Regions from separate parts of the Marinobacterium iners genome, predicted to be linked through region 3. Evidence: predicted binding sites of a transcription regulator. Region 3 holds the regulator's gene; each other region holds the start of a gene.

Evidence for each region. The regulator LexA, encoded in region 3, represses DNA repair genes until DNA is damaged. The targets are predictions, from matches to a motif close to TACTGTNTANNTANACAGTA.
Region 1: CFI10_RS15665 (LexA family protein) is a predicted target of LexA. The motif match lies at 1,856-1,875, and genes of this name have one in related genera.
Region 2: CFI10_RS04165 (lecithin retinol acyltransferase family protein) is a predicted target of LexA. The motif match lies at 2,212-2,231, and genes of this name have one in related genera.
Region 4: ruvC (crossover junction endodeoxyribonuclease RuvC) is a predicted target of LexA. The motif match lies at 1,688-1,707, and genes of this name have one in related genera.

What each region holds. Positions count from the first base shown of each region.
Region 1 is NZ_CP022297.1:3,252,223-3,255,345, forward strand. It holds gene guaD (guanine deaminase) at 1-112, opposite strand, end outside; gene umuC (translesion error-prone DNA polymerase V subunit UmuC) at 140-1,411, opposite strand; gene CFI10_RS15665 (LexA family protein) at 1,408-1,839, opposite strand; gene CFI10_RS15670 (hypothetical protein) at 2,001-2,237, shown strand; gene CFI10_RS15675 (FAD-dependent oxidoreductase) at 2,433-3,123, shown strand, end outside.
Region 2 is NZ_CP022297.1:853,987-857,109, forward strand. It holds gene CFI10_RS04155 (GTPase) at 1-1,517, shown strand, start outside; gene CFI10_RS04160 (hypothetical protein) at 1,533-2,036, opposite strand; gene CFI10_RS04165 (lecithin retinol acyltransferase family protein) at 2,248-2,943, shown strand.
Region 3 is NZ_CP022297.1:2,194,563-2,197,685, forward strand. It holds gene dinG (ATP-dependent DNA helicase DinG) at 1-1,246, opposite strand, end outside; gene lexA (transcriptional repressor LexA) at 1,369-1,977, shown strand; gene CFI10_RS10570 (SulA-like leucine-rich domain-containing protein) at 1,993-2,400, shown strand; gene CFI10_RS10575 (DUF6586 family protein) at 2,401-2,928, opposite strand; gene topA (type I DNA topoisomerase) at 2,972-3,123, opposite strand, start outside.
Region 4 is NZ_CP022297.1:1,776,394-1,779,516, reverse strand. It holds gene ruvB (Holliday junction branch migration DNA helicase RuvB) at 1-471, opposite strand, end outside; gene ruvA (Holliday junction branch migration protein RuvA) at 482-1,111, opposite strand; gene ruvC (crossover junction endodeoxyribonuclease RuvC) at 1,135-1,647, opposite strand; gene CFI10_RS08480 (IS4 family transposase) at 1,845-2,996, shown strand; gene CFI10_RS08475 (YebC/PmpR family DNA-binding transcriptional regulator) at 3,059-3,123, opposite strand, start outside.

The sequences.
Region 1 (3,123 bases), 1.1 Mb from region 3:
AGAGCAGGCCGTCCTGCAGGTGCTCGATTGCTTGCTCACCCTGTTCGGCTGGACTGGCCAAACAGTGCAGGACAGTCGCACGGATCACGCGAGAGGATGTAGTCTGACTCATGGCACGCAACACCTTCAGTTCAGCTGGCTAACGTACACAGGGTATATCCTCCCAGCGCGTGGTGTAAGAGGGAGACAGCCGTTCCCGTTTCATCGCCCACCCGGTGCGCATGCCCTGCCCGGCAAAAAACACCTGCCCACGACCGCTTTGGTTGATGTGATCCAGCACCTGCATCAGCTCTCGACTGCCAGGGGACGCCGTCGGTGTATCAAACAGCTCGGGCTGGTAGCAGCCGGGTGCATGAAAATCTCCCAGCATAACGCCCGCTTTCATGTAGAGGTGATCATCGCGCCAGAGCTGACGCAGCAGCAGGACGGCTCGATTGATAATCACTCGACTGTCGTCATCGGGAATTGGCAGCTCGGCCGTGGCTGTATTGCTGTAAAAGGGTTCTCCCGGTCGAAAGGGGCTGGTACGGATAAAGACACTGACCACTTTGGCGAACTGGCCTTCCTGCCGCAGCTTTTCGGCGGCACGTGCTGCATAGGTGCAGACCGCCTGCTTCATCTCTTCAAATTGACTGATGCGCTGGCCGAATGAACGGCTGCAGATAATCTGCTGCTTCACCGCAGGCTGCTGCTCCAGTGACAGGCAGGACTCACCATTCAGTTCTCGGATGGTGCGCTCCAGCACCACCGAAAAGCGCTGGCGAGCCAACCGAGGAGGCATGGCCGCCAGGTCAGCTGCCGTTTGCACACCCTGCTCCTGCAGCTGTCGATTCAAGCGCCGCCCAACGCCCCACACATCACTGACCGGTACCCGCTGCAGCAGGCGTCGCTGGCGCTCGGGGCAGCTCAGATCGACGACTCCGCCTGTGGCCGGATACTGCTTGGCTGCATGATTGGCAAGCTTAGCCAAGGTCTTGGTCGGTGCAATGCCAACACCGGTGGCAATTCCTGTCCAGCGCAGGACCCGTTGGCGCATTTGCTGGCCAAATGTTTCAAGGCAATGAATATGATTAACGCCAGTGAGATCAAGAAAGGCCTCATCGATGGAATAAACCTCGACTGCCGGTGCCATGTCTTCAAGCACACTCATCACTCGGGCTGACATGTCGGCATACAGGGCATAATTGGAAGAGAAAACCGCCACCCCATAACGCCGGGCCAGTGCCTGAATCTGAAAAAACGGCACAGCCATACCAATTCCCAGCGCTTTGGCCTCAGGCGAACGTGCCACCACGCAGCCATCGTTGTTCGACAACACCACAACCGGAGAATGTTTAAGGTCAGGCCGGAATAGCTTCTCACAGGAGGCATAGAAGCTGTTACAGTCGACCAGTGCGAAGGTTTTGCTCATCCGCGCCTCATCTGTCTGACGACACCGACTACAACACCGAATATCTCCAACTCCTGCTCGGCTCTCACTTCAATGACCGGATAGCGACGGTTGCGCGGCAGCAGCCTGGGAGCAGGCTTCAGTTGCAACTCCTTGACCGTAAAATCGTTGTCGAGACTGGCTACAACCGTATCCCCACTGACAGCCTCCAGCGAACGATCCACCACCAAAATGTCCCCCGGACAGATACCGGCTTCAAGCATGGAGTCACCACGAACCCGAACAAAAAAAGTGGCGGCCGGACGCTGGACACACAATTGATTCAAATCCAGCACCTGCTCCACATAGTCCTGCGCAGGCGAGGGAAACCCGGCACAGACCGATTCCAGTTGCAGAGGAATCCACAGCGGCTGAAACACTCCACCCCGACCGATAATCACTGCTGACATAGCTGCTAACCCATTATTCTGTATTTATATACAGTATAATATCGTTCACCGGAGAGCTGTCCAGTGAAGATTCATGCACTTGTCATAACACCCTCTTGTGCAGCGCAGCAGACGTCACTATAATACTAATGTCTAACACACAAAGCTTGGGGAGTGTTGTTATGAAATTCAATCAATACACCGGTATTCCAAATGATGATCGCCGCATCCAGCAGGAGCTGATCGCCATGGGATATGCAGATCAGCCCTACAAGGCTGAGCCCGGCGCACTGTCGAAGCTGCTGTCTCAGACCGCAGAATTTCTGACCTGGATGCGCTGGAAGGGTGAAGTTGGCGTATACGGATGCCGTATCGGGGCAGACGCTGCCCGCCGGATGGAGGCAGTAACGGCTGCCTGATCCTGACACTTCGGTGTTTTTCCTTATCTGTTGTTTGTTGTTATTCCATCCGCTCCGGCTTGCCTGAGCGGATTTTTTTTGCCCGTCTATACTGCATTGACCTGCGACAGTATGCCGCAGGTTGTCAAAGCGCTACGTTGTGTATACTTTATAAGTAATATACTTATTATTAAAAGTAATAACGGAGGCGCAACCATGCACCCCTTTAAAGCTTCAGTACCTCAAAATCCCGGACGCCGCCGAATTCTGCAGATGGGGGCAGGCGCAACCGCTCTGTCTGCTCTGCCCTTCGGCTCAGCCTTTGCTCGTCAGGGCAGCAATGCACGCATCGTCATTCTTGGTGCTGGAGCTGCAGGCACCGCCATTGCCAATCGCCTCAACAACTCGCTTTCAGGCGCCAAAATCACCATCGCAGGTGAACGTCAACAACACCTGTACCAGCCCGGTTACACCCTGATCGCGTCAGGCCTCTGGCCCACTGACAAGGTCGCAACCAGTACCGCTGAATGGCTGCCATCCGGTGTCAGCTGGATTCCTTCTGATGTCAGCGAGTTCATGCCAGACCAACGCAAGGTCAAACTGACAAATGGTCAGGTACTGGAATATGACCTGCTGGTCATCGCCACTGGCTGCCAGTTGAACTACACCGATATTGAGGGCATGAGTACTGACCTTATCGGCCAAAAGGGTATCGGTAGCGTCTACGCCAGCCCTGCTGCGGCCAGTGCCACCAACATCCAGATCGAGTCACTGATCAGCAAAGGGTCGGGACGCGCCATTTTTACCCTCAGCAATACCGCCATCAAATGTGCTGGCGCCCCACTGAAAATGACGTTTACCACCCTGTCACGACTGGAGGATACCGGCAAGCGTGACCAATTCCAGG
Region 2 (3,123 bases), 1.3 Mb from region 3:
CTACCATCATGATGTATGGCGTTTATAGTGCCGGTAAGAGTAGCCTGATCAATGCGCTGTCTGGGCAAAAGGTAGCAGCAGAAGGGCGCAGTCCTACTACGGAAAAGGTCAGCCGCTATCCGTTTGGCAGCTTCGCCATCGATGATACCCCGGGCGTTGATGCACCTCCTGAACATGAACAAGTGACCCGTGAGCAGCTGGAAAAATCCGATCTTGTGCTGTTTGTAGTATCGTCCTCAACAGCACTGGACGACCTGCATTCATACCAGGCGATCATTGAACTGGTTCGCTTAAAAAGACGGGTCATGCTGGTGGTTAATCAGCGTGAAATCTCCCGCGATTGCGCGTATCAGATACAGCTGAATGATGAGCTGCGTAAACAACTCCAGGAAAAAGCCAGGCAAATGGATGTGCCTGAAGCTGACGCCCTGGCTGCAGTGCCGATTCACTGGGTCAATGCCAAACTGGGTCTGGAGGGCAAGCTCAAACAGCAGCCTTTGTTGCTTGAGTCGTCAGGTTTGCCCGAGTTTGAACAAGCCCTGTCAGATTTTATTGAACAAACGGACTTCCGTCAGCGTGAAGAGCGTCTGGCCGCCGACTTTGCAAGACTTTTGGCTGAAGCACAGGCCGCGTTAAAACTGCAGATGGATGCGCTGGGCACTTCAGGCTTCCAGCGACTGGCAACGCGCCTGCAGCAGGAGCAGACCGGTATCCAAAGTCGTTTGGAAGGCCTGCTGCGACAGCAAAGCCAGTCGCTTGCGTCAGTTTTTAAAGAACTGGCAATGGCTGATCTGGATGACGCACAACGTGAGCTGCAACTCGACCGGCACATGCAAAGCCTCACCCTGGAAGTTGAGCAGCAGTTACAACAGGAGCTTGGCAGAGCAGCCGATGCCTTGGATCAATTGGTCAATGAGCTCGACCGTGAATTGTCGCCTGTCAGAGCACAGGTTGACCTTCCTGATGGGATTGAACTGCCCAATTCAAACCCCAAAACATTGACCCAGCCCAGCAGCGAAAGCTTGCTGCCGGATGGTACGTTGCAGATGTTGGTTCAGCACATTAAATCCGAGCATCTTGTGAGTGTAATGAAGCTCGCCAAATCAGCACTCCCAAGCCTGTTCAAGGGTATTGGTCAGAAAACCATGGAGAAGTGGGCTGAAAAGATACTTGAAAAAATCCGTGTGGGCGGGCCTGTGGTGCAGGTGGGCGTCCAGTTGCTCAGCGGTATTTATCAGCACTATCAGGCGGAAAAAGAGTTGCGTCAGCAACAGGAGATGATGGTGCGTTTTCATGAGGCAGTACGCTCAGGGGCCCAGCAGATTGCCAGTCAATATCAACACTCGGTGAGCCTGTGCATCAGTGAGGTATTGCGTCAGGCGTTGCAGCCGGCGCAGCGTTATATCGAGGATGCGATTGAAAAAGTTGATCGGCAGAGCCTTCGCCTTGCGCAAGATGCCAACCAACTGGCGCAGCTGGAAAGCCAGCTTGAGCTAGCGTACGGCCGGGGAAGCTGAGTAACACAACGAGCGTTATGCCAATTGGCTGAAGTCCGGGGTGCCCAGAATCAGCTTGGTTTTAACGCAGTTCATAATGCGTCGGCGGTAGTGAAAGGCATCACTGCCGGCGGGCTCCACCATTTTTTTCAGTAGCTTGCCCGCCAGGCTGGCATGGATCAGAAAGCGATGACCATTACACTCACGCATGACAAAGTTTTCTGCCTGGTCGGAAAGCTCCATCCAGCCAAAGTGCAGGGCATGCTCGATCAACTGCTTCAACGCTGCACGCGCGCCTTCCGCCCGGGCTTTTGCCAAAGCGACCAACTTCAGTCCACATTTGTATTTATGCAGGGTTAATGCCAGCACGACTCCGTCCAGAACGATCAGGTGCCACTCATCGGTGTCACTAATAAGCTCTTCCTGCGACGCAAAATGCAGACCGCCCGGAACCGTGCGATAACTCGCATCCAGTAAAGGCCAAACCTGGGGCAGATAAGCACGCTTTTCCTGTTCATTATTCAGCTTTAAAAACTGCATATCCCGCCCCCCTGTGACCGTCTGATCAATGAATGAGGGCAGTCTAAACCTGAAATAATGACTCGGGGCCTGTTACAAATTTGTCTGCAACTCGCCTCTGATCGGTGCTCAGAGCAATGCCGTTCGGCACTAGGTACAACAAATTTGTCAGCCAACACATTCAAAATGCACGCGCTACTATTCTCTCAAACAGGGCATTGGAGGGATGAGTATGAGCAAGTTGAACCAGTTCAAGCCAGGCCAGCACCTGAAAGTGAGTAGCGGCCTTTACAGTCATCATGGCATCTATGTGGGTAAGGGCCGTGTTGTGCATTACGCCGGAAAAAGTAATGGTTTGTTCGACGATAGTTGCAGTTTTGTACAGGAAACAACACTTGCTCAGTTTGCGGGCCAGCGTACGGTTTATCGTGTGTCTGAACCTGATGCAAAATTCGCAGCTGATGAAATAGTACGTCGCGCCAAAAGTCGGCTGGGTGAAAACCGCTACTCAGTTATCACCAATAACTGCGAGCATTTTGTCAGCTGGTGCATACATGGCGAACACAGCAGCGAACAGGTACAGCGTGCCGGTGTGGTCGTCGCAGCGGCAGCGGCGAGCGCAGGTGCCGTGCGTGTTTACCGGGCCAGCAAAACAACCAGTACAGTTGTTAATGCGGTTCGTTTGGCTGCGGCGTCATCATCATCTTCTCAGGCCGGATTGCTTGTCTCTGCAGCAAGCGGTGGTGGGGCAGCGGGTGCAACGGCCGCTTTAACCGCTGGTGGATCAGTGGCAGGAGGCTCCGCTGCGACAGGGCTTGTAGCGACGGGGTCAACCTTACTCGCAACACCGGCGGCTCCTATAGCTGCTGCAGCCCTGGTTACGGGTGGACTGGTGTATGGCGTAGGTAAGCTCTTTGACTGGTGGTGAGGGTGTAAAGGGCTTGAAACCTGGATCAATACACGGCAAGCTTGAACCGCTCTCGGACCGGGAGGAAAGCAATGCTCGAGGTTACACCTGATCAAATATTAGCCAACTTTTTGGTTAAAAAAAAATCAGTAAAAAGTAGGTTTTATCTGCTTGATTTGATTGATAAAAATATTTGGTTGG
Region 3 (3,123 bases):
GTGCCAGCCACGCTATCTGCTGCACACGCCCCAACAAACTGCCAATTTGGGGAAACCATCGCTCGGCAACTGCACGGGGGATATCGGCAATACCACCTTCCATCGCCTCCTTGAGCAAATCGACGACCTGCTCAAGATGCTGCTGCGCTCGGTCGGCCGCCTGACCAAGGCTGAAGCAGGGCTCCAGCAGTGGGTCGGGTACCCGCCCTTGTGCAAAGCGATAGCGGTCTTTGACGCTCTCGGCAAACAGTGGCCGCAGCAGCAGCTCAAGCTGCTCAAGCGCAAGCCCCATCTCTTCAAAAGGACGATGAAGTCGCTCTACCGGATCTGCCAATTGCACCGGTGAACCGGTCTCTGTCACCAACTGAGTCAGCTGCTTTTGTGCAGATTTCAGTAATCGACGACTGCCCTCAAGCCTTGCACCAAAAGCAAAGTGACCACTCGCCTTGTCAGCCAGGTGATGTCCTTCATCGAAGATATAGATGGTTTTTTCTGGCTCGGGCAGGATGGCTCCGCCACCAAGCGCAAGATCGGCCAGCACCAGGTCGTGGTTGGCAACAATCACGTCTGCCTCTTCCAACCGGTCACGAGCCCGGTAGAAAGGACAGGCACTGAAATTCAGACAACGGCGGTTGCTGCACTGCATGTGATCACTGGTCAATGGCCGCCAGATGCCATCATCCACTTCATCTGCAAGTGCATCACGATCCCCGTCCCACTGACCTGAGGCATAGCTGTCCATCAACTGCTGATACAGTTGCAGCACATCATCGGGCAGCTTTTCAGCTGCCTCATCTTCATATAACGCCATCTGGCCCAGCAGGCCCTGCTGTTCAAGATGGCCTTCCACCTTGTTCAGGCAAAGGTAACGCCCTCGCCCTTTCGCGAGCCGGTAGCGCATTGGCAGGCCTGTATGCGCTTCAACTTCGGGCAGATCCTTGTTGATGAGCTGTTCCTGCAGCGCCACGGTTGCCGTAGACAACACCAACCTGCACTCCTGAGCCCGAGCCAAGGGGATGGCCGCCAACAGATAGGCGATCGTCTTGCCGGTACCGGTTCCGGCTTCAACAACACCCACGGCGGGGTGCAGATCATCCGTTTCACTGCGTGGAACAGCAGCCGCTGCAAGGGTTCGCGCCACGGCTGCGATCATCTGCTTCTGTGCCGGTCGTGCAGTCAGGCCACGACTCTTCAGGAAGCGACTGTAGGCCTCCTGGATCTCTTTTTTTTGCGCCTCGCTCAGCACGCTCAATCCTCATCCGATCTGTGTGGCGATTCTAGCAAGATACTGGATATATAAACAGAAAAATGCTTGACCCTGCTCATTCACTGTATAGAATCACAGTAACCGGATAGGGAACAGATGCCATGAAATTGACCAATCGCCAGACTGAAGTACTGGAATGCATTCGCAAACATATCGAAACAACAGGCTACCCGCCCACCCGAGCCGATATTGCACGCGAACTGGGATTCAAGTCAGCCAATGCGGCTGAAGAACACTTGAAGGCACTGGCCCGCAAAGGCGCCATCGAACTAACCAAGGGCACATCAAGAGGCATTCGCTTGCCGGAAGCCGAGCAACCGGATACCGAAGGCCTGCCCGTTATTGGTCAAGTGGCAGCAGGTGAACCCATCCTGGCACAGGAGCATGTCGAGGACCACTGCACCATCTCGGCAGACTTCTTCCGCCCCCGCGCTGACTACCTGCTGCGGGTCAAGGGGATGAGCATGAAAAACATCGGAATCATGGATGGCGACCTGCTCGCCGTACATCAAACCCGAGAGGCCCGGGACGGGCAGGTTGTGGTCGCACGGATCGGCGACGAAGTAACGGTCAAGCGCTTTAAGCGTGATGGCCGCAAAGTCTTTCTTATTGCCGAAAACGAAGACTTCAGCCCGATAGAGGTAGACCTGAGTGAACAGGAACTGATCATCGAAGGACTGGGTGTTGGCGTTATCCGGCAAGGCAACTGACAGAGGTCACTCGCCATGTCTGCAATTCATGCAACAGCAACGAACTCGAACCCTCACAGCAAACGTGAATGCGTTGAAAGCCGGGTCACCGAGATTTTGCTGCATAACAGCTCAGTTTGCCTGCAGCCCTTGCTGCTGCCCATGATCGCAGGCTTGAGTCGTGAAGACCGCTGGCTGGTCCTGATTAACCCGCCACATGATATCACCCGCAAGGCACTGGAGCAGGCCGGCGCCTGTACACGTCACATACTGGTCTTGAATACCTGCAGTCTCGATCAAACCGAGCTGCTATGCGGACGGGCACTGGCTGCCGGCACATGCCACACGGTCATCGCCTGGTGCAGCGGTGCTGCACCATCGCTCGATCAACTCAATCAGTCAGCAAGCCAGGGGGATGCACTGGGCATTCTGGTGCGGACCTGATTACCACTCCTGCATGCCAGCGCGCAGGCGTTCTATCAGTTCACGGAACGCCTGTAACCAAGCCTTGTATTCAGCCAACACATCCTTGTCTTCCGAATGGTCCGGGTTGATCTGCAATACATGAATTTCGGAAATGCTGCTGTCTACCTCGGTTTTTGCCCGGTGGTAGTCTGACGCCTGCCAGCAGGCCTCATAAGCAGACAGCATTTTGTGCAGCCAACTTCCTCTGTCCCGCTCCAACTGTTCAAGCTCAATTACTTCGGGGGATTCCTGACCAGTCACTTCAAGCTGCTCAGACAGATCAGTGAAGCGATGGATCCGATCCACATCGAGATTGTAGTTTTCTGCAATCTCGCGCAACAGCGCCGAGTATCCACTTGCCATGAAGAACAGGATCGACTCATGATAGGACTCGATTCTGGCATGCTTGCTCCACTGTGAGGCCTCTTCCGCCTGCTCCAGCGCCTTGATATGCAGGCGCGCAAAATTCAGCTTCTGATTGGTACGAACCGCATAGATATCACTCATTACCTGTACTCCATTGAATGCGCCGACGGTCTCGGTCTCACGCTCAGCGCTTACGTCCCTGCTCTTCCTGCCAGCGCCCGTCACGGTAGAACGCTTTCCAGCCGGTTGCCTTGCCCTCAACTTCCGTCATCACATACTGCTCTTTGGTTTTCCGACTGTAACGAATTACTGCCGGATTACCATCAGGGTCTTTCT
Region 4 (3,123 bases), 420 kb from region 3:
GGTAAAAGGCGGCAGATCCAGCTTGATTGAACGCGCCGCCGGCCCTTCACCGATCATGATATCCAGTTGGTAGTCTTCCATCGCCGGATAGAGTACTTCTTCAACATTGGGGCTTAGTCGGTGTATTTCGTCAATAAACAGCACGTCACCAGCTTCAAGGTTGGTCAACAAGGCTGCCAGATCACCGGCCTTCTCCAGCACCGGGCCGGAAGTGGTGCGGATCTGCGCGCCCATCTCATGAGCGATGATATTGGCCAGTGTAGTTTTACCAAGCCCGGGCGGGCCGAAAATCAGCGTATGATCCAGCGCTTCGTTCCGGTTGCGTGCCGCATGGATAAAAATTTCCATCTGCTCACGTACCACAGGCTGCCCTTCATAATCCTTGAGCAGCTTGGGGCGTATGGCACGATCCTGAACCTCTTCGGCAGGCGCCGCCATGGGCGTAATAAAACGGTCGGCTTCAATTCTCATAGCATTTGTCTCAACCCACCATAGTACGCAGGGCATGGCGTATCAGCGTTTCGGTGACCGCATCTTCTCCCAGTGCCTGTACTGCCTGTTCAATCGCGCGTGTGGCTTGCTGCGGCTTGTAACCCAGTGCGATCAGCGCGCTTTCGGCTTCCGCACGGTGGTCCGCTTCCGGAACCAAAACCGTCTCGGACTGGTTGCCACTGCTCAGCTCCAGCTCGGTCAAGGTCGGCAGCTGCAGCTGACTGAGGCGGTCTTTCATTTCAACAATCAAACGTTCCGCCGTCTTTTTGCCCACTCCCGGCACCCGCACCAGCGCCGTTGTGTCTTCGTTGTGCACACTGCGGATAAAGTCATTGGCACTGATACCGGACAGTATAGAAAGCGCCAGTTTAGGGCCTACACCGTTCACCTTGATCAATGAGCGGAACAGAAGTTTCTCCTGCTGATCGGCAAAGCCGTACAACAGCTGGGCGTCTTCGCGCACCACAAAGTGGGTGTGTAGTGACACTTCGGCTCCCACTTCCGGCAATTTGTAAAAGGTGTTCATCGAGGCTTCGACCTCGTAGCCCACACCGTTAACATCCAGCAGCATCCAGGGCGGCTGTTTTTCCAGAATTCGACCTCTGAGGTGTCCGATCACGCGCTTTGCATCTCCAAGATAAATCAGTAACGCCAGCGCCCGGCCGTTTTGCCGCGCGCTTGCTGAATTTGCCCCGCACAGGTATGAGCATGGCAGAGCGCGATGGCCAGCGCATCTGCCGCATCCGCCTGGGGCAGCCCCGGCAACTTCAGCAGGTGCATCACCATGTGCTGCACCTGCGCCTTGTCGGCACCACCATTGCCTACCACCGATTGTTTGACGCGACGGGCCGCATACTCGGATACCGGCAGCAGGCGGTTGGCACCGGCCACGATCGCCACCCCCCTCGCCTGGCCCAGCTTAAGCGCCGAATCCGCATTGCGCGACATGAACACCTGCTCAATGGCCATTTCCTGAGGCTGATAGCGCTCAATGACTTCAGTCACGCCGGCATACACCTGCTGCAGTCGATCTGCAAGAACGTCACCACTGATGCGGATGCAGCCACTGGCAACGTACTCGGTACGAGGACCCGCCACGCGAATGACACCATAGCCGGTAATTCTTGAGCCGGGATCGATCCCCAATATCAGCATGGACCTGCCTCGAAACTCCAGTAAAGGTTTAAGCGACTATATCTGTATATTTATACACCAAAGCAAGGTGTTTTGCTCAAAAAAAACCGGGGTTGCCCCCACTGCTGTCCCATAAATGGCAGCAAATGAGAAAGCCTGAATCCAAGTGAGTAAAATGAGAGTGCGACCAAACACTCTACTCACAAAGGATTCAGGCTTTGTCTCATCATAACACCGCGTTTCATCAGTTGCTCCAGCCTTTGTCCAGACACGATTTTGAGCGAACGGCTCGTGAGCATCATGTGGGGCAAAAGCTCCGTTCAGCTTCACGCTGGGATCAGTTCATTGGCATTGCGATGTCCCAGATTTCTGGCCGACAAAGTCTTCGCGACATCGAGTCTAGCCTCGCCAGTCAGCGGCATAAGCTCTACCACCTCGGAGCCAAGCCGATTGCTCGCTCAACCCTCGCCCGCCTCAATGAGCAGCAGCCTGCCGAGCTCTATGAGGCCATCTTTTATAAGCTTTTGCAGCGCTGTTCTGTGCGTTCAAATGCGCATAAATTTCGCTTCAAAAATCCACTTTATTCACTCGATGCCAGCACCATCGATCTGTCATTGAACATTTTCCCCTGGGCAAAAATCCATCAGTCAAAAGCTGGTGTAAAGCTGCATACTGGCCTGAACAACGCCAGCTTAATTCCCGAGTTCGTTGCGCTCAGTGATGGACGGGAAGGCGATTTGATTCAGGGGCGCCAGATCACCTTCCCGGCAGGCAGTATCGTGGCTTTTGATAAGGGCTATGTTGATTACCGCTGGTATGGAGAGCTAACAAAACAAAAGGTTAGCTTTGTCACGCGACTGAGACCCAAAGCTGTTTATCAGGTGCAGAAATCGAATCCAGTACGTGCCGAGACGTCGGTTGAGTACGATCAAGTGATTGAGTTGAGCAGTCAGCACGCGCAAAAACAGGGCGCACCCACGCTTCGATTGGTGGGGTATAACTGCCCGGAAAGCGGTAAACACTTCCGCTTTATCACCAACAACTTCAAGCTGGCCGCGACGACAATTGCGTCGATCTATAAGGATCGTTGGCAGGTGGAACTCTTCTTCAAAGCACTCAAGCAAAACCTGAAGATAAAGGCGTTTTTAGGTAACAGTAAGAATGCTGTGCTGACGCAGATCTGGATCGCCATGATCTGCTATCTACTGCTCTCGTTTGCTCGCCACAGCGCCCGGCAAGGCTGGAGCGTACAACGCATAATGCGAACACTTCAGGTGAGCTTGTTCGAACGCATACCCCTTTGGGCGCTACTTAATCCTCCTTCACTAAAGCCAGAAAAAAGGGACCCTCAAATGAGGATCCCTTTATGATCAAAAACTATGGGACAGCAGTGGGGTTGCCCCCGGTTTCCATCAGCCATCATGCTGCGCGTTTATTCCATCGCTTCTTCGGGGATTTCGGCATTGTGATACACGTTCTGGGTATCATCGAGATCCT